3 regions of the Streptomyces sp. RK9 genome follow, and region 1 is predicted to be linked to each of the others. Evidence: riboswitches for the same ligand, from Rfam matches in the RefSeq annotation. Region 1 holds a riboswitch; each other region holds the start of a gene.
The links. Region 1 has a riboswitch for thiamine pyrophosphate ahead of thiC (phosphomethylpyrimidine synthase ThiC). Riboswitches for the same ligand answer to the same signal wherever they lie in the genome.
Positions count from the first base shown of each region.

Region 2: another riboswitch for thiamine pyrophosphate. It lies ahead of AB6L24_RS33810 (thiamine ABC transporter substrate binding subunit); the one in region 1 lies ahead of thiC (phosphomethylpyrimidine synthase ThiC).
Region 3: another riboswitch for thiamine pyrophosphate. It lies ahead of thiO (glycine oxidase ThiO); the one in region 1 lies ahead of thiC (phosphomethylpyrimidine synthase ThiC).

Region 1 is NZ_CP173704.1:974,565-980,811, forward strand. Features, by position in the region: gene AB6L24_RS24480 (hypothetical protein) at 1-264, shown strand, start outside; gene AB6L24_RS24485 (VWA domain-containing protein) at 568-2,010, opposite strand; gene thiC (phosphomethylpyrimidine synthase ThiC) at 2,093-3,874, opposite strand; TPP riboswitch at 3,867-4,021, opposite strand; gene AB6L24_RS24495 (YibE/F family protein) at 4,093-5,487, shown strand; gene AB6L24_RS24500 (SsgA family sporulation/cell division regulator) at 5,560-5,997, opposite strand; gene AB6L24_RS24505 (IclR family transcriptional regulator) at 6,099-6,247, opposite strand, start outside.
Region 2 is NZ_CP173704.1:3,047,296-3,053,542, reverse strand. Features, by position in the region: gene AB6L24_RS33825 (maleylpyruvate isomerase family mycothiol-dependent enzyme) at 1-394, opposite strand, end outside; gene AB6L24_RS33820 (ABC transporter ATP-binding protein) at 504-1,571, opposite strand; gene AB6L24_RS33815 (ABC transporter permease) at 1,571-3,181, opposite strand; gene AB6L24_RS33810 (thiamine ABC transporter substrate binding subunit) at 3,256-4,338, opposite strand; TPP riboswitch at 4,424-4,530, opposite strand; gene rlmN (23S rRNA (adenine(2503)-C(2))-methyltransferase RlmN) at 4,555-5,661, opposite strand; gene AB6L24_RS33800 (phosphatidate cytidylyltransferase) at 5,740-6,247, opposite strand, start outside.
Region 3 is NZ_CP173703.1:2,269,505-2,275,751, forward strand. Features, by position in the region: gene pknB (Stk1 family PASTA domain-containing Ser/Thr kinase) at 1-477, opposite strand, end outside; gene AB6L24_RS09050 (thiazole synthase) at 1,029-1,823, opposite strand; gene thiS (sulfur carrier protein ThiS) at 1,830-2,051, opposite strand; gene thiO (glycine oxidase ThiO) at 2,048-3,301, opposite strand; TPP riboswitch at 3,299-3,412, opposite strand; gene AB6L24_RS09065 (NAD(P)/FAD-dependent oxidoreductase) at 3,495-4,721, shown strand; gene AB6L24_RS09070 (Rv2175c family DNA-binding protein) at 4,897-5,262, shown strand; gene thiE (thiamine phosphate synthase) at 5,333-6,004, shown strand; gene metF (methylenetetrahydrofolate reductase [NAD(P)H]) at 6,164-6,247, shown strand, end outside.

The DNA.
Region 1 (6,247 bases):
GCCAGGGAAGCCTGGTGCCAGGCACTGTTGGAGCGCGGCATCCTGCCCTTCCTGCACGAGGCGCTGACGGCCCCGGACACCAAGACGGCGTCCGCGGCCCGCGCGTCCTCGGCGGGACAGGCCGGACGCATGCCCCAACTCGGCTATCACAGGCCAGGATTCAGCAGCCCGGACGGCGGCTCGACGACCGGGACGCGCCCGAGCTACAGCAGCCCGGACTTCTCCAGTCCGGACTACGGCGGCCCGGAGCATCCACCGGAGTAGCCCGGACCCCGCGGACCCTCCGCGAGGCCGCCCGGCGACTGGATCAGGCCGGTCGCCGGGGGACATGAACCGGACGTCGGTCAGTCAGGGACCGGCACCGGAGAGGACGGCCGGCAACGGCGGCCGGCCGGTCGAACACGGGCCGGAAGCCCCCGGCATGGGGCTTCGGTGCGCCGCTGTCGGCGGACGGCGGCGCGAAGGCCCGCCCTCGCCGCGCAGGCGGCCCCGCGTGGGTCCCCCTGTGCCCCCCTGCCCTCAAAGCTCCCTGGTCTCAGGGCTCCCTGGTCTCAGGGCTCCCCTTCCTCAGATGATGCCCTCCCGCTTCGCGGCCCTCATCCAGTCCGGGAACTCGGAGAGCAGCCGGTCGTACAGCTCCGGATCGGGCACCGTGCTGATGTCGTCCACCGCGAAGAACCCGACGTTGTCGACGCGGCGGCCCGGCAGCGTGTCGAACCGTTCGAGCACCCCGTAGTTGGACTTGCCGAGCCCCACGAACTGCCAGAAGATCGGCTCCTCCACGGCGTCCCTGAGCTCCCGCTCGATCTCGTTGTTGCGGTAGACGCCCCCGTCGGAGAAGAAGAGCACCAGCGTGGGCGCGGCGGCCGGGTTCTCCCGTACGTACGCCCGGACCTGGGCGATCACCCGCTGCTCCTCGTTCTGGATGCCGACGTCCCGCATGTCGACCTGGTCGTCCCGCAGGCCCTTCTTCCGCTTGCCCCGGCGGAAGATGCCGACCTCCCCGACGCGGACGTGGAACTTCAGCCAGTCCGGCAGCTCCCCGAGCCGCAGATCGGGCAACCGCGCGGGGTGCGAGGCGAACGTCCAGGCCTGCATCTCCCCGTCGTCGTCCAACTGCGCGGCCACGGCGGCCATCCGCTCCACGACATCGGCCACGATGCCCTTGGAGTACAGGAACGACATGGAACCGGAGGCGTCGAGCACGAGGATGACGCGCGCGGTGACCCCTTCAGCCCCACGCTTGCGCAGGCTGACGGCCACCTGCTCCTTGCGCAGCGAGAGGCGCTTGCGCATGTCGACGGGGAGCAGCTCCTCGCCCTTGGTGAGGCGGGGGGTGGAGGAGGGGGGTGAGGGGGTGGTCGGGGCGGCGGGGGTGATGGGCGGGGCCGGGGCTGCAGGAGGTGCGGGGGCAGGGGGCGCCACCGGAGGCGCGGGAGCCGCCGGGGCAACAGGCTGCGCCGGAGCGGCCGGCTCCTCCTCGTCCACCGTGATGCCGAAGTCGGTGGCGAGCCCGGCGAGCCCGGAGTCGTACCCCTGACCCACCGCGCGGAACTTCCACTGCCCGCCCCGCAGATACAACTCGCCACCTATGAACGCCGTCTCCGACGTCGCGGTCATCTCGAAGCGGGCCAACTCGCTCCCGGTGACGGAGTCGAGCAGCCGCAACGTGAGCCCGGTGAGCTGCCCGAACGTCCCCCCGTCGGCCGAGGCGCACAGCAACACCCGCTCGACGCCGCTCTCCAGGGACCGCAGATCCACCTCGACCGTGTCCGTGGTGACGCCGGCGGCACTCTGCTTCCCCAGGTGCCGCACGGCGCCGGACGCGTGCCGCGGCTGGTTGTAGAACACGAAGTCAGCGTCGTCACGCACGCGTCCGGCGGCGGTGAGCAGCAGCGCCGAGGCATCGGCGGTGGGCCCACCGGGCCCCTCACCCCAGCCGAGCTCCGCACGCACCGCCGCCGACCCGACGGGAAGATTGGCACCCTTGCTCAAGGAACTGGCAGTCATACGCCCAGTCTGCCGATCCCCCCAGCCCGGGGAAACCGCCTTCCACCAATCACCGCCCGCTTACCGCCCCCGTCCGCCCCGCTCACTCGGCCAACGGCAGATACACCCGGTTCCCCGCGGCCGCGAACTCCTTCGACTTCTGTTCCATGCCCTCCTCGATCTCCGTCTTCGTCGTGCCGTGCTCACGGCGAATGTCCTGGGAGATCTTCATCGAGCAGAACTTCGGCCCGCACATCGAGCAGAAGTGCGCCGTCTTCGCGGGCTCGGCGGGCAGCGTCTCGTCGTGGAACTCCCGGGCCGTGACCGGGTCGAGGGCCAGGTTGAACTGGTCCTCCCAGCGGAACTCGAAGCGCGCGTCGGAGAGGGCGTCGTCCCAGTCCTGTGCGCCCGGGTGACCCTTGGCGAGGTCCGCCGCGTGGGCCGCGATCTTGTACGTGATGACGCCGGTCTTCACGTCGTCGCGGTTGGGCAGGCCGAGGTGCTCCTTGGGCGTGACGTAGCAGAGCATCGCCGTGCCCCACCAGCCGATCATCGCGGCGCCGATGCCGGAGGTGATGTGGTCGTACGCGGGCGCGATGTCCGTGGTGAGCGGGCCGAGCGTGTAGAACGGCGCCTCCTCGCAGATCTCCTGCTGGAGGTCGATGTTCTCCTTGATCTTGTGCATCGGGACGTGACCGGGGCCCTCGATCATCGTCTGTACGTTATGACGCTTGGCGATCTGGTTGAGTTCCCCGAGCGTGCGCAACTCCGCGAACTGCGCCTCGTCGTTGGCGTCCGCGATCGAACCGGGGCGAAGGCCGTCGCCGAGCGAGTACGTCACGTCGTACGCCGCGAGGATCTCGCACAGCTCCTCGAAGTGCTCGTACAGGAAACTCTCCTTGTGGTGCGCGAGGCACCACGCCGCCATGATCGAGCCGCCGCGCGAGACGATGCCCGTCTTGCGGTTGGCGGTCAGCGGGACGTACGGAAGGCGCACGCCCGCGTGCACCGTCATGTAGTCCACGCCCTGCTCGGCCTGCTCGATGACCGTGTCCTTGTAGATCTCCCAGCTCAGCTCCTCGGCCCGGCCGTCGACCTTCTCCAGGGCCTGGTAGAGCGGCACGGTGCCGATCGGCACGGGGGAGTTGCGCAGGACCCACTCACGGGTCGTGTGGATGTTGCGCCCCGTGGACAGGTCCATGACCGTGTCCGCGCCCCACTGGGTCGCCCAGGTCATCTTGTCCACCTCCTCCTCGATGGAGGAGGTGACCGCGGAGTTGCCGATGTTGGCGTTGACCTTCACCAGGAACTTCTTGCCGATGACCATCGGCTCGATCTCCGGGTGGTTCACGTTCGCCGGGATCACGGCACGGCCCGCGGCGACCTCGGCACGCACGATCTCGGGGTCCATGTTCTCGCGGATCCCGATGAACTCCATCTCGGGTGTGATCTCGCCGCGACGGGCGTACGCGAGCTGCGTCACCACCTGACCCGCGCGGCCCCGGCGCGGCTGGCGCGGGCGGCCGGGGAAGACCGCGTCGAGGTTCTTGAGCCCGCCGCGCGGCGAGGTGTGCTTGATGCCGTCGTCCTCGGGACGGGGCGGGCGGCCCGCGTACTCCTCGGTGTCGCCGCGGGCGATGATCCAGTTCTCCCGCAGCGGCGGCAGACCGCGGCGGACGTCCGTCTCGGCCGACGGGTCGGTGTACGGACCCGAGGTGTCGTACAGCGTGACCGCCTTGCCGTTGGTGAGGTGCACCTGGCGGACCGGCACCCGCAGGTCGGGGCGCGAGCCCTCGACGTACGCCTTGTGCCAGCCGATGGACTTCCCGGCCTCCGCGCCCTCGGGCGTGCTTGAGGCAGGCGTGCGTGCGTCCTTGATGGTCATGAGACCTACTCCCTACGCCGGCATTACCCGGTAACAGGTTCGGCGGTCGACGCAGCGGCTTCCGTACGGTACGAACCGGTTCGTGGCCGTTCGTACGGAGGTCAGCGCCCTCTCAGCCCGGTGCTCCGAGCTCCCGCGATTGCAAAGGTGCCTCCACGCTAGCGTCCTGTCGGGCGCGGTGAACAGAGGGCCCCCACCGTTCTTGCGATGATCGGGCCGTGACCACCACACAGCCGCCCACCGGACCCCCCGCCCAGGAGCCGCACGGCCACTCCCACAGCCACGGCCCCGCAGCCCCCGTGTCCCAGCATCTGCGCAAGGTCATCGCCGCCGTCCTGATCCCGTTCGCCACCGCGGTCCTCGTCGGCCTCGTGGTGCTGTGGCCCGGCGGGGCCCCGGCCCACGAACGCACCGGAGTCGGCTTCGACCGGCAGACCCAGTCGGCCACCGTGACGAAGCTGGAGAAGCTCCCCTGCAAGGACCTCAACGCCTCGCAGACCCCGCCCAACGGCGACACCTCCACCGCCGAGGGCCAGTCCGCCCAGTCCCGCGCGGAGGGCACCTGCGGCCGGGCCACGGTCAAGGTCACCAGCGGCCCGGACAAGGGCCGCACCTTCACCGAGATCGTCCAGCCGGACTCCCCCCGGCAGCTGCGCGCGGGCCAGGACGTGGTGGTCGCCTATGAGCCCAAGGCCCCCAAGGACCTCCAGTACTCGGTCACCGACGTGAACCGCAAGCTCCCGATGGCCCTGCTCGCCGGCATCTTCGCCCTGGCCGTCGTCGTGGTGGGACGGCTGCGCGGCGTCATGGCCCTGGTCGCCCTCGCGGTGAGCTTCCTGGTCCTGACCTTCTTCATCCTCCCCGCGATCCTGCAGGGCTCGAACCCCCTGGTCGTCGCCGTGATCGGCGCGAGCGCGATCATGCTGTGCGCGCTCTACATGTGCCACGGCCTGACGGCGCGCACCTCGGTCGCGGTGCTCGGCACCCTGATCTCCCTCCTGCTCATCGGCCTGCTCGGCTCCCTGTTCATCGGCTGGGCCTCCCTGACCGGCAACACGGACGACAACACCGGCCTGATCCACGGTCTCTACCCCGACATCGACATGAGCGGCCTGCTGCTCGCGGGCGTCATCATCGGCTCGCTCGGTGTCCTCGACGACGTCACCGTCACCCAGACCTCCGCGGTCTGGGAGCTGCACCAGGCCAATCCGTCGATGGGCTGGCGCGGCCTGTACCGCGCGGGCATCCGCATCGGCCGCGACCACATCGCCTCGGTCGTCAACACCCTCGTCCTCGCCTACGCGGGCGCCGCCCTCCCCCTCCTGCTGCTCTTCTCCATCGCCCAGAGCAGCGTGGGCACCGTCGCCAACAGCGAACTGGTCGCCGAGGAGATCGTCCGCACCCTCATCGGCTCCATCGGCCTCGTCGCCTCCGTCCCCGTCACCACCGCCCTCGCGGCCCTGGTCGTCTCCGCCGACCGCTCAGGCCCCGGCCCCGCCCCGGCAGAGCCCCCCTCGGCCCCGCCGTCCGGCACCGCGCCCACCGCTCCCTCTGCCCGCCCTGCGCCTCGCCGCCCCTCCCTCGCCGGGAAGGGCCGCCGCCGCAAGACGTGACACTCTGCGACGGCGATGCCATGAAATGCCCCGAACTGCCGACAGTCAGGGCCTGCGAGGAACCGCCGCCCCTCAGCCCGCGCTCTGCTCCTCCGCGAGGATCCGGTCCAGGGCCTCGTCGAGGTGCGTCTCGAAGTCGACGAGCGTCCGCTCCTGCCCCAGCGGCACCAGCTTGTCCGTCCGGTCGAGGAAGGCGAGCAGCGGCGGGATGCTCACCCTGAACAGCGCCTGGTCCTGGCCCACTTGAAGCCGGATCAGCACGTCGTCCGAGTGCTCGGGGTCGATCGGCGCGATCCGCACATCCCCGTCCCCGCACGCCCTGCCCACCCCGTCGGCCAGGAGCTCCCGCCCGAAGGCCCAGGTCACCGGGACATCGCCGGGGAGGTGGAAGGTCAGCCGCACGGCATAGGGATCGCGCGTCTCGTACCGCAGCTCCACCGGGATGCGGAACGACAGCTCCTCCGACACAAGGAAGCTCATCATGACCTCTGCCTGGACCGACTCGCGCATCGCCGCCTACCCCGTCATTAGCCTGGTGGTGGCAGGAACCAACTCCCTGACACTCATGGCATCTTGCTTAACGTACACACCAGATCACAAGGAGTGAGTTTTCAGATGCTGATAGAGAAGGCGAGTGTCCTTAGTAGCTTTCCGAGCTCCTCCTGCAACAGCCGTGTCGCCGGCGCCAGACGGCTCGCCTGCGACGACGGAACGGAGATCGCCACCGTGGCCGCGGTGGTGCCCACCGTGACCGGGATCG
Region 2 (6,247 bases), 2.1 Mb from region 1:
CGGCCACCTCGTGCGTCATCCGCCGCGCCCAGAACTCGGCGGTGTGCTCCGCCGCCCACGTCCACACGGCGGTTTCCCCCGTGGCCCCCGCGAAGGCCGTGTCGATCAGCTCCGCCGTCTCGGCGAGCCACGCGTCGAGCGCGGCCGGATCGTCGTCGGAGGGCCCCTCGAAGTCCGGGACGTCCGACTCGGGGACGTTCTTCTCGGCCCGGGTCCGCACATGCGCCTCGACCCACCGCACGGCACCGCCGGTGTGCCGGGCGAGCTGCCCGAGGGTCCACTCGGGGCAGGTCGGCACGGTGACCGTCAGGTCGGCCCCGGCCAGGGTCTCCCGGAACAGCGCCAGTTGGCGGCCGACTTCGGCGCGGTAGCGGTCGTAACCAAGTCTCGTCATGGCCGAACCATAGATCGGCGTCTGCGCTGATGACAGCCCCATTTCCGGTACGGCGGCCCCACCCCGGCGCACACCCGGCGCACCCCCGCGGGCCCGCCCCAGCCGCCCCTCAGCCAAGGACCACCACGTCACCCGAGTCGAAGGCGACCCCCACCGTCTCCCCCACAGCGGGCGCGTCCCGCAGCGCGCACGCCGCTTCGAGCCTCGGCCCGCCCGGGGGCTCCAACTGGAGGGCGACGTGTGTGCCGCGGAACGTACGCGCGGCGACCACGCACGCGAGCCCGTCCCGCGCCCCCACGAGCCGCACCCCGGCGGGCCGTACGAGCAGCCGGCACGCGCCCTGCCGGGTCCCTTCGGGCACCGGCACCTTCCCCCACACCGTGTCCGCCGCCTCGCCGGTGACGGTCGCGTCGACCACGTTGTCGAAGCCGAGGAAGCGCGCCACGAACTCGTCGGCGGGGTTCCGCCACACCTCGAGGGGCGTGCCGGACTGGGCGATCCGCCCGTCCCGCATCACCACGACCCGGTCGGCGAGCGCGAACGCCTCGCCCTGGTCGTGCGTGACGGCGAGCACGGTGGTGCCCAGTTCGTCGAAGAGTTCGCGGAGTTCGACGACGAGGCGTTCGCGCAGGGAGCGGTCGAGCTGGCCGAGGGGTTCGTCGAGCATGAGCAGGCGGGGGCGCGGCGCGAGCGCGCGGGCGAGCGCGACGCGCTGCTGCTCGCCGCCGGACAGCGCGGACACGGCCCGCTTCTGCGCGCCGGGCAGCCCCACCAGGTCGAGCAACTCGGCGACCCGCAGGGCCTGTTCGGCACGCGGGACGCCGTGCATGCGCAGCCCGAAGGCGACGTTCCCCGCCACGTCCCGCTGCGGGAAGAGCTGGTGGTCCTGGAACATCAGGCCGACGCCCCGCTTGTGCGCGGGCACCCCGCCCTGGTCGCGCCCGCCGAGCACGACCCGCCCGCCGTCCATGCCCTGGAGCCCGGCCACGACCCGCAGCAGCGTCGACTTGCCGCTGCCGCTCGGCCCGAGCACGCACACGATCTCGTGCTCGGCGACGTCGAGGCCGACGCCGTCCAGGGCCGCGCGGGCCCCGAACCGCACCGTCACGTCCTCCAGGCGCAGCAGCGCGTCGGCGGCGGCCCCGGTCGCCCCGGGCTTCGCCTGCGTGGCCGTCATCAGAACTCTCCCGTCGTACGTTCCGTGCGCAGCCGCTCAAGGAGCAGCAGCGACACCGCGCACACCAGCATCAGAATCGTCGACAGGGCCATCGCCTGCCCGTAGTTGAGGTCCCCGGCGCGTCCGAGCAGCCGTGCCACGGCGACCGGCAGCGTCGGGTTGTCCGGCCGGGCGATGAACACCGTGGCGCCGAACTCGCCGAGCGACACGGCGAAGGCGAAGCCCGCGGCGATCAGCAGCGCCCGCCTGACCAGCGGGAAGTCGACCTCCCGCCAGGCCCGCAGCGGCGAGGCCCCGAGCACGGCCGCGGCCTCGCGCAGCCGCCCGTCGACCGCGCGCAGGACGGGCAGCATGGTGCGGACGACGAACGGCACGCCCACCAGCGCCTGCGCGAGCGGCACCAGGAACCAGGACGCCCGCAGGTCGAGGGGCGGCTCGTCCAGCGTGATCAGGAAGCCGAAGCCGACGGTCACCGCGGACACGCCGAGCGGCAGCATCAGGAGCGCGTCGAACCCGCGCACGAGCCGCCCCGCGCGCCGGGTGAGCGCGGCCGCCGCGAGTCCGCCGATGACCACCGCGATGGCCGTGGCCACGACGGCGTACCGCAGGGAGTTCCCGATGGCGTCGATGGCCGGGACGAGGAACGCCCCGCCGTCGGCCGACCGCAGCGTCTCGTAGTACAGGAATCCGAATCCGTCGGGCCCGTCGAACGACCGCTGCACCAGGACGCCGAGCGGCAGCAGGATCAGCAGGGCGACGGTCAGGAGCACGAAGCCGAGCAGGCTCCACTGCCCGGCGCCGCGCGGCCGCCGGACCGTCGCGGAGGCGTCCACCAGCTTCAGCGCGCTCTCGCGCCGGCGCACGGTCCAGGCGTGCACGGCGAGGACCGCGCCGACGGCCGCGAACTGCACGAGCGTGAGGACGGCGGCGGTCGGCAGGTCCAGGAGCTGCGCCGTCTGCCGGTAGATCTCGACTTCGAGGGTCGAGTACGCCGGTCCGCCGAGGATCTGGACGACACCGAACGACGTGAACGTGAACAGGAAGACCATCAGCGCGGCCGCCGCGACGGCGGGCGCGAGCGCGGGCAGCGTCACCGTCCGCCAGGCCCGCGCGCGGGACGCGCCGAGCATCCGCGCGGCCTCCTCCTGACGCGGGTCGAGCTGCGCCCAGAGCCCGCCGACGGTGCGCACGACGACGGCGTAGTTGAAGAAGACGTGCGCGAGCAGGATCGCCCACACCGTGGTGTCCAGGCGCATCCCCCACAGCTCGTCGAAGAGGCCGCCGCGCCCGATCAGGGCGAGGAAGGCCGTGCCGACGACGACCGTCGGCAGCACGAACGGCACGGTGACGACGGCCCGGAGGACCTGTTTCCCGGGGAAGTCGAAGCGCGCGAAGACGTACGCGCCGGGGAGCGCGACGAGGAGCGTGAGCGCGGTCGACGCGAGCGCCTGCCAGGTGGTGAACCACAGCACCTGCTGGATGTCGGACTGCCCGAGGACCTCGGTGATCCGCCCGAACCGCCAGCTCCCGTCCGGCTTCAGGCCGCGCGCGACGATCGCGGCGACGGGGTAGGCGAAGAAGACGCCGAAGAACGCGACGGGCAGGGCCATGAGGCCGAGCCGAGCCGCGCTTCCGCGCCACCCGCCGGAAAGACCCTTGCGGGCCTTCCCGGAACGGGACTCGGCTACTTCAGAACGAGCGAGGTCCACGACTTGACCCACTGCTCACGGTTGTCGGCGATCTTCTTGGGGGCCAAGGTCTGCGGCTTGTCGACCGTCACGCCGAACTTGCGGAACAGCTCGGGCGTCTCCGCGGCCTTCACCACCGGGTTCACGAACATCTGGAGCGGCATGTCGTCCTGGAACTTCTTGCTGATCATGAAGTCGAGGAGCGCCTTGCCGCCCTTCTCGTTCTTCGCGCCCTTGAGCAGGCCCGCGTACTCGACCTGGCGGAAGCAGGTGCCCGTGGCGACACCCGTCGGGGCCTCCTTGGGCTGCGGCTTGGCGTAGAGGACCTCGACGGGCGGCGACGAGGCGTACGACACGACGAGCGGCCGGTCGCCCTTGGCCTTCTTGCCGCCGGCCGAGCCGGAGAACTCCTCGTTGTAGGCCTGCTCCCAGCCGTCGACGACCTTGACGCCGTTGGCCTTCAGCTTCTTCCAGTACGACTCCCAGCCGTCGTCGCCGTACTTCGCGGCGGTGCCGAGCACGAAGCCGAGGCCGGGCGAGGACGTCGAGGCGTTCTCGGTGACGAGGAGGTTCTTGTACTGCGGCTTGATCAGGTCGTCGAGGGTCTTCGGCGGCGCCAGCTTCTTGTCGGCGAAGTACTTCTTGTCGTAGTTCACGCAGATGTCGCCGGAGTCGATGGGCGTGACGCCCTTCTCGCCCCCGGCGAGCCGGTACTGCGGCAGGACCGTGTCCGCGCCCTTGGCCTCGTACGGCTCGAAGACGCCGTTGTCGAGGGCCCGGGAGAGCAGGGTGTTGTCGACGCCGAAGAAGACGTCGCCCTGCGGGTTGCCCTTGGACAGGATCGCCTTGTTCACGGCCTGCCCGGCGTCGCCGTCCTCCAGGACGCGGACCTTGTAGCCGGAGGACTTCTCGAAGTCCTTCAGGACGCTCTTGGAGACGTTGAAGGAGTCGTGCGTCACGAGGGTCACGGACTTGGAGTCCGAGGCCTTGGAGCCGCTGTCCGAGCCGCACGCGGTGACCGCGACGAGCCCGAGGCCCACGGCAGCCGCGGTGACCGAGGCCCTCTTGATGGTGCTCACGAAAACATTCCTCCTGGAGTTGACCAGGAAGAGACGCGGCCCCGCCCGGGACCGACGGATCGGCGTCCCGGGCAGGGCGCAACAGCTTGAGTAGCGACCGAACTTCCTACCCAGAATGACCTGGGCGAGGTTCAGAGGGTCTGCGGCCGATTACCGCACTCTCAGCGCTGTGGCGCTCCCCTGTCGGAATATGAAGATGTACTGACGCCCGCCAGACTACCTCTCGGCCGCCGCGAGCTGCCCGCACGCCCCGTCGATCTCCTGGCCGCGGGTGTCACGGACGGTGACCGGCACTCCATGGGCCGCGATGGCCTCGACGAAGGCCTTCTCGTCCTCGGGCCGCGACGCCGTCCACTTCGAGCCGGGCGTGGGGTTCAGCGGGATCAGGTTGACGTGCACCGGCTTGCCCCTGAGCAGCCGCCCGAGCCGGTCGCCACGCCATGCCTGGTCGTTGATGTCACGGATGAGCGCGTACTCGATGGACAGGCGGCGGCCCGACTTGGCCGCGTACTCCCAGCCGGCGTCCAGGACCTCGCGCACCTTCCAGCGCGTGTTGACCGGGACCAGGGTGTCGCGCAGCTCGTCGTCGGGGGCGTGCAGCGAGATGGCGAGGCGGCACTTGAAGCCCTCGTCCGCGAACCGGTGGATGGCGGGGACCAGGCCGACCGTGGACACCGTGATGCCGCGCTGCGAGAGGCCCACGCCGTCCGGCTCGGGGTCGGTGAGGCGGCGGATCGCTCCGGTCACGCGGTTGTAGTTCGCCAGCGGCTCGCCCATGCCCATGAAGACGATGTTCGACAGGCGGGCGGGGCCGCCCGGGATCTCGCCGTCGCGCAGGGCCCGCATGCCGTCGACGATCTGGTGCACGATCTCGGCGGTCGACAGGTTCCGGTCGAGCCCGGCCTGGCCCGTGGCGCAGAACGGGCAGTTCATCCCGCAGCCCGCCTGGGAGCTGATGCACATGGTGACCCGGTCGGGGTAGCGCATGAGCACCGACTCCACCAGCGTGCCGTCGAAGAGCCGCCACAGCGTCTTGCGGGTGGTGTCGTCGTCGCAGCTGATGTGCCGCACGACCGACATCAGCTCAGGAAGCAGTGCCTCCTGGAGCTTGCCGCGCGCTCCGGCAGGGATGTCCGTCCACTGCTCGGGGTCGTGGGCGTACCGGGCGAAGTAGTGCTGCGAGAGCTGCTTGGCGCGGAACGGCTTCTCGCCGGTCGCGGCGACGGCTTCCTTCCGCTCGGCGGGCGTGAGGTCGGCGAGGTGCCGCGGCGGCTTCTTGGCTCCACGGGGGGCGACGAAAGTGAGTTCTCCGGGCTTAGGCATGGTTGAACCATTGTCCCAGAGATACGAAGAAGGGCCCGCACCCTGTGGATAACGGACCCCTTCGCACGAAACCGCAGGTCAGCCGGTGCCGACAAACGCCACAAGAAGCAGCCACACCACCGGGGCCGTCGGCAGCAGGGAGTCGAGCCGGTCCATGATCCCGCCGTGACCGGGCAGCAGCGTGCCCATGTCCTTGATGCCCAGGTCCCGCTTGATCATCGATTCGCCGAGGTCGCCGAGCGTCGCGCTCGCCGCCACCGCGAGGCCGATGAGCAGGCCCTGCCACCAGGTCCCGTCGTCGATCAGGAAGTGCATGCACAGCGCGCCCGCCGCCATCGCGAAGGCCACCGCGCCGAGCAGGCCCTCGCGGGTCTTGCCGGGGCTGATGCGGGGGGCGAGCTTGTGCCTGCCGAAGCGCCAGCCGATCGCGTACGCCCCGGTGTCGCTGACCACCGTGAGGACCAGGAAGGTCAGCACCCGCTGCGGACCGTCGTCCGCGGTGAGCATCAGCGCGACGAACGTCGCGAGGAACGGGACGTAGAAGGCCGCGAAGACACCGGCCGTGACGTCCTTCAGATAGCCCTCG
Region 3 (6,247 bases), on a different replicon from region 1:
GTCGGCGACCTTCACCCGGCCGTCGTCCCCTATCAGGACGTTCTCCGGCTTCATGTCGCGGTGCACGAACCCGGCGCGGTGCGCGGCGCCGAGGGCGGCGAGCACGGGCTCCAGGATGTCCAGGGCGGCGCGGGGGCGCAGGGCGCCGCGCTCGCGCAGTACGTCGCGGAGCGTGCACCCGGCGATGTACTCCATCGCCAGATACACGTACGCCCCGTCGGTGCCCTGGTCGAAGACCCCGACCACGTTCGGGTGCGCCAGGCGGGCCACCGACTTGGCCTCGCGGATGAAGCGGTCGACGAACGAGGCGTCGGCCGCCAGCGTCGGGTGCATCACCTTCAGGGCGAGCAGGCGGTCGAGGCGGGTGTCCACGGCCCGGTAGACCGTGGCCATCCCGCCGACCGCGATCCGTCCGTCGACGCGATAACGGCCGTCGAGCACCTGCCCGACGAGGGGGTCCTTGAGGGTCGTGTCCACGGGGGGAGTCTACGAGGCGCCACCCCGGGCCCCGCCCTCGCGGGCGCCGGACCAGCGAGACTGCAGCGCACCTGTGACCGAGGCCGAACCGGGCCGTGCCCGGGGGTGTCGGGCGGGGGCGCCTCGGGCCGGCCGGCTCGGGTCGGCCGGGGCGGAGGCCCGGCAACCCCAAGCCCGCGCTGCGCGCGGCCTCTCCCACCCGCCCGCCCGTGACTGTCGTCCCCGGAGCAAGGCCGCCCTGCCGGGCGACTCCCACCCACCCCTTGTCCTTGCTCCCCGGAGCAAGGCCGCCCTGCCGGGTGACTCCCACCCACCCCTTGTCCTTGGTGTGTGGCCGGCCCCTTCCCCGGCTGCCACTCCGCTTCCGCCCCCGCCCAGCTCTACCCCTGTGCTTGCCCCCTCGCCTTGCTCCTCCCCCGGCCCGGCCGCGGGCTGCCTCCGCCCCGCCCTCGCAACGGGCGCTCGGGGTGCACCCGGGGACAACGGTCACGGGTGGGCGGGTGGGAGGGGCCGCGCGCAGCGCGGGCGTGGGGTTGCCGGGCGGTGGGACGTCAGAACGCCGGGCGTTCGGGGTCGAGGGCGGCGCGGCCGTCCGTGGGGGAGGAGGCCTCGGCGAAGTGGCGGCGGGGGATGCGGCCGCCGAGGTGGGCCAGGCGCCCCGCCAGGACGCCGTGGCGCATCGCCTCGGCCATGAGGACGGGCTCACGGGCCCGCGTCACGGCCGACGCGAGCATCACCCCGGCGCAGCCCAGCTCCATCGCGAGGCTCGCGTCCGACGCCGTACCGGCCCCTGCGTCCAGGATCACCGGCACGCTCACCTGCTCCACGATGAGCTGGAAGTTGTGCGGGTTGCGGATGCCGAGCCCGGAGCCGATGGGCGAGCCGAGCGGCATGACGGCGGCGCAGCCCACGTCCTCCAGCTTCCGGGCGAGCACGGGGTCGTCATTGGTGTACGGAAGCACGGTGAAGCCGTCGTCGACGAGGACCTCGGCCGCGTCGAGGAGCTCCACCGGGTCGGGCAGGAGCGTGCGCTCGTCCGCGATGACCTCCAGCTTCACCAGGTCCGTGCCGAGGGCCTCGCGCGCGAGCCGCGCGGTCAGGACGGCCTCGCCCGCGGTGAAGCAGCCCGCCGTGTTCGGAAGGACCCGGATGCCGAGCCGGTCCAGGACGGAAAGCACGGAGCCCTGCACACCCGGGTCGAGCCGCCGCATCGCGACGGTCGTCAGCTCCGTACCGGAGGCGACGAGGGACCGCTCCAGGACGTCGAGGCTGGGCGCACCGCCCGTACCCATGATCAGTCGCGACGACAGGGTGAGGCCGCCGATGACGAAGGGGTCGTCCGCCATGTCGCGTCAGCCTCCCTGGACGGCGGTGAGGACTTCGACGCGGTCGCCGTCGCTGAGCGCGGTGGTGGCCCACTCCGCGCGCGGGACGACGGTCTCGTTGAGCGCGGCGGCGACACCGGAGTGCGCGGTGGACAGTTGGGCGACGACGGTGTCGAGCGTGGTCCCGGCGGCCACGTCTCGTACTTCTCCGTTGACGGAGACGGCGAATACGGCGAACGGCGTGGTCATGCGGACAGCTCCGTGAGGTCCTTGGGGGAAGTGGGGCCGGTGGGCGCGGTGGGTGCGGAGGGTGGGTGGGGGAGGTTCGTGAAGCGGGCCGGTGTGAACGCCCGTGCCACCTCCGGCAGTTCACCCGTGGCCAGCGCGTGCGCCATGACGTCCCCGGTGACGGGTGTCAGGAGGACGCCGTTGCGGTAGTGGCCGGTGGCCAGGTGCAGACCGGGCAGCGCGGTGGGGCCGAGGAGGGGCGCGTTGTCGGGGGACGCGGGCCGCAGCCCGGCGCGGGTCTCCGTGAGCGGCAGCTCCGTGATGCCGGGTACGAGTTCGTGGGCGTCGCGCAGCAGTTCGTACACGCCGCCCGCCGTGACCGTGGTGTCCCAGCCCAGTTCCTCGCTGGTCGCGCCGACGACCAGCTCACCGCTGACGCGCGGCACCAGATAGACGTGGCTGCCGCGGACGACGGCCCGCACGGTGCGGTGCAGGAACGGCGCGTACCGCCCGGGCACCGTGAGCCGCAGCACCTGCCCCTTCACGGGCCGCACCGGCGGCAGCACGTCGGCGGGCACCCCCGCGAGCCGCCCGCTGAGGCTGCCCCCGGCGAGCACCGTCTGCCCGGCGGCCAGCGCGGTGCCGTCGGCGAGGACGACGCCGGTGGCCCGCTCCCGCACCACCGAAAGCTCCCGCGCCCACGCGCGCGTGAACGTCACCCCGGCCTGCTCGCAGGCCACGACGAGGGCGGCCGTGAGCCTGCGCGGGTCGACCTGATGGTCGCCGTCGACGCGCAGCCCGCCCCGTACCCCCGGAGCGAGCATCGGTTCGAGACGGCGGCACTCGCGGCCGTTCAGCCACTCCGGGGTGAGCCCCGACCGCTGCTGGAGGGCGTGGAGTTCGCGCAGGTGGGCGCGGTCGTCGGAGTCGAGGGCGACGGCGAGCGTGCCGCACGCGCGATAGCCGACGTCGTGCCCGGTCGCCTCCGTCAGCTCGGCCACGAAGTCCGGATAGCGGCGCGCGGAGGCGAGGTTGAGGCCGAGCAGGGTCTGCTCGCCGTGGTGGAGTTCGGTGACGGCGGCCAGCATGCCCGCCGCGACCTGCGCCGCGCCGCCGCCGGGCTCGGGGTCGACGACGGTGGCGGCGAGACCGCGCTGCGCGGCCCGCCAGGCGGTGACGAGTCCGATGACCCCACCACCGATGACGAGGACGTCTGTACCTGTACCGGTACTCGTGCTCGTGCGTGGTGCTGCATTCGTACGGGAACGCATGGGCGTCCAGCCCCTCCCTTCGCCGGCATGACCCGGATCAGGTTCGTACGGTCGGAGGCCGTCCCAGCCTCCCTCTCAGCCCGGTGCGTCCGGGCTCCCGCGAGTGCTCTGCACGGTCAGCGTAGCCCGTCGTCCCGCGGGCGGTTAAGCCCGTCGTGTCCGCGGGTGGGGGCGCCGTCCTACAGTTGATCGGGTGAGCGAGGACCAGAAGCGGGTGGAGTCGGGGCGGCGCGTGGTGATCGTCGGCGCCGGGATGGCCGGGGTGCAGTCCGCCGTGGCGCTGCGCGAGCAGGGGTTCACGGGCACGGTGACGCTGATCGGCGCGGAGCCCCATCAGCCGTACGACCGGCCGCCGCTGTCGAAGGCGGTGCTGCTCGGCAAGGCGGAGGGCTCGGCCTTCGACATCGACTTCGACGCCCTGGGCGTGGACCTGCGGCTCGGCGTCGACGTCACCGGCGTCCGCCCGGCCGACCACGAACTCGACACCGAGGCGGGCCCGGTCGCGTACGACAGCCTGGTCCTCGCGACCGGAGCCGAACCGATCAGCCTGCCCGGCTCCGAGGGCGTCCCGGGCGTGCACCTGCTGCGCACCCTCGACGACGCCGAACGGCTGCGGCCCGTCCTCGCCGAGCAGCACGACGTCGTGGTCGTGGGCGCGGGCTGGATCGGCGCCGAGTTCGCCACGGCGGCGCGGGAGGCGGGCTGCTCGGTGACCGTCGTCGAGGCCGCCGACCGGCCGCTCGCGGGCGCGCTGCCCGCCGAGGTCGCGGCGCCGATGGCGGCCTGGTACGCGGACGCAGGGGCCGAACTGCGCACCCACGCGCGCGTGGAGCGCGTCGAGCCGGGTGCGGTGTTCCTCGACGACGGCACGCGGCTGCCCGCGGGGGCCGTGGTCGTCGGCATCGGGGCGCGGCCCGCAACGGCGTGGCTCGCGGGCTCCGGGATCGCACTCGGCGCCCACCGCGAGGTGCTCGCCGACGAGCGTCTGCGCACGTCCGTGCCCGACGTGTACGCGGTCGGCGACTGCGCGTCCTTCCCCTCGCGGCGGTACGGGGAGCGGCTGCTCGTGCACCACTGGGACAACGCCGTCCAGGGGCCGCGCACGGTCGCCGCCGACATCGTCGGGGAGAGCCCGACGGCCTACGACCCCGTGCCGTACTTCTGGTCCGAGCAGTTCGGGCGCTTCGTCCAGTACGCGGGGCATCACGCACCCGGCGACGAACTGGTCTGGCGGGGCGCCTCCGGGGACCCGGCCTGGTCGGTGTGCTGGCTGCGGGGCGGCGCCCTGACCGCTCTCCTGGCGGTGGGGCGGCCCCGCGACCTGGCCCAGGGGCGCAAGCTCATCGAGGCCGGGGCCCGCATGGACCCGACCCTGACGGCGGACCCGTCGACCCCCCTGAAACGCGCCACCACCTCCTGACCCGTCTGCTCGGTGGTGGCCCTCGTCCGGGGGCCACCACCCCGTGGGCACAGCCCCCGGTTCCGGGTCACCTCAAGGACCACTCCAGCTGCCGATACCCCCATGGGGCACCGTGGGGCGCAAGGGCACCCCACCCCCGCTACCGGCCCCCGGCCAGAAATGGCACGCTTGATCCGTGACCGAGATTGACGCAAAGACCGATGCTCTCGTCCCCGCCTGGCTGCACCTCCCCGACATCGCAGAGATGCTCGACGTGGAGGTGACGCGCGTGCGCCAGCTGGTCAAGGAGGGCCAGCTGATCGCCGTGCGCCGCGGTGAGAACCGCGCGCTGCAGGTGCCCGCCGCCTTCATCGACGGCGACAAGGTGGTCAAGGGCCTCGTAGGCACCCTGACCCTCCTGCGGGACGACGGCTTCACCGACGAAGAGGCACTGGAGTGGCTCTTCACCCCCGACCCGACCCTGCCCGGCACCCCCGCGCAGGCCCTGAGCGAGAATCGCGGGACGGAGGTGAAGCGCCGCGCGCAGGCGCTCGCCGTCTGACCTGAAACAACCGTCCGGCGTACGGGCCGCGGCCGCGGCCCGTACGCCACCGACACGGGGGGACCTCTTCATGGCCACCGACACGGCGGGCGCCTCCGCGCGCGCCCGGCTCGCCGACGCCCTGCTCTACCTGTGCGTCGACGCGCGCAAGCGCCAGGGGGACCTCCCCGAGTTCCTCGACGCCGTCCTCGCGGGCGGTGTCGACATCGTGCAGCTGCGCGACAAGGGCATGGAGGCCGCCGAGGAGCTGGAGCACCTCCAGGTCTTCGCGGACGCATGCCGCCGCCACGGCAAGCTCCTCGCGGTGAACGACCGCGCGGACGTCGCCCACGCCGCGGGCGCCGACGTGCTGCACCTGGGCCAGGGCGACCTGCCCGTGCCCGCGGCCCGCGCCATCCTCGGCGCGACCGGCGACGACGTCCTGATCGGCCGCTCCACGCACGCCGAGCACGAGGCCGCGGCGGCCGCCGTCCAGGAGGGCGTGGACTACTTCTGCACCGGCCCGTGCTGGCCGACGCCCACGAAGCCGGGCCGCCACGCCCCGGGCCTGGACCTGGTCCGGTACACGGCCGCGCTCGGCACCGACCGCCCGTGGTTCGCCATCGGCGGCATCGACGCGCGCAATCTGGACGAGGTCGTCGAGGCGGGCGCGCGCCGGGTGGTGGTCGTCCGCGCCATCACCGAGGCGGACGACCCCGGCGCCGCCGCGGCGGACTTCGCGAAGCGCCTGCGTGCGGTCTGACGGCGGCCGCGCCCGCACTCCTGTGCGCCCGGCCCCGCATTCGTACGCCTGTTTGAGCAACACCCCCATGGTGTCCGATGCGTGGACAACAAACCGACTAACGGGACAAATGACCAACGTGCGGTTGGGCGACCGCCCCAGCCTGGCTAACCTGCCGGTATGGCCCTAGGCACTGCTTCCACCAGGACTGACCGCGCACGCACCGTGCGCGACATGCTCGCGACCGGCAAGACCACGTACTCG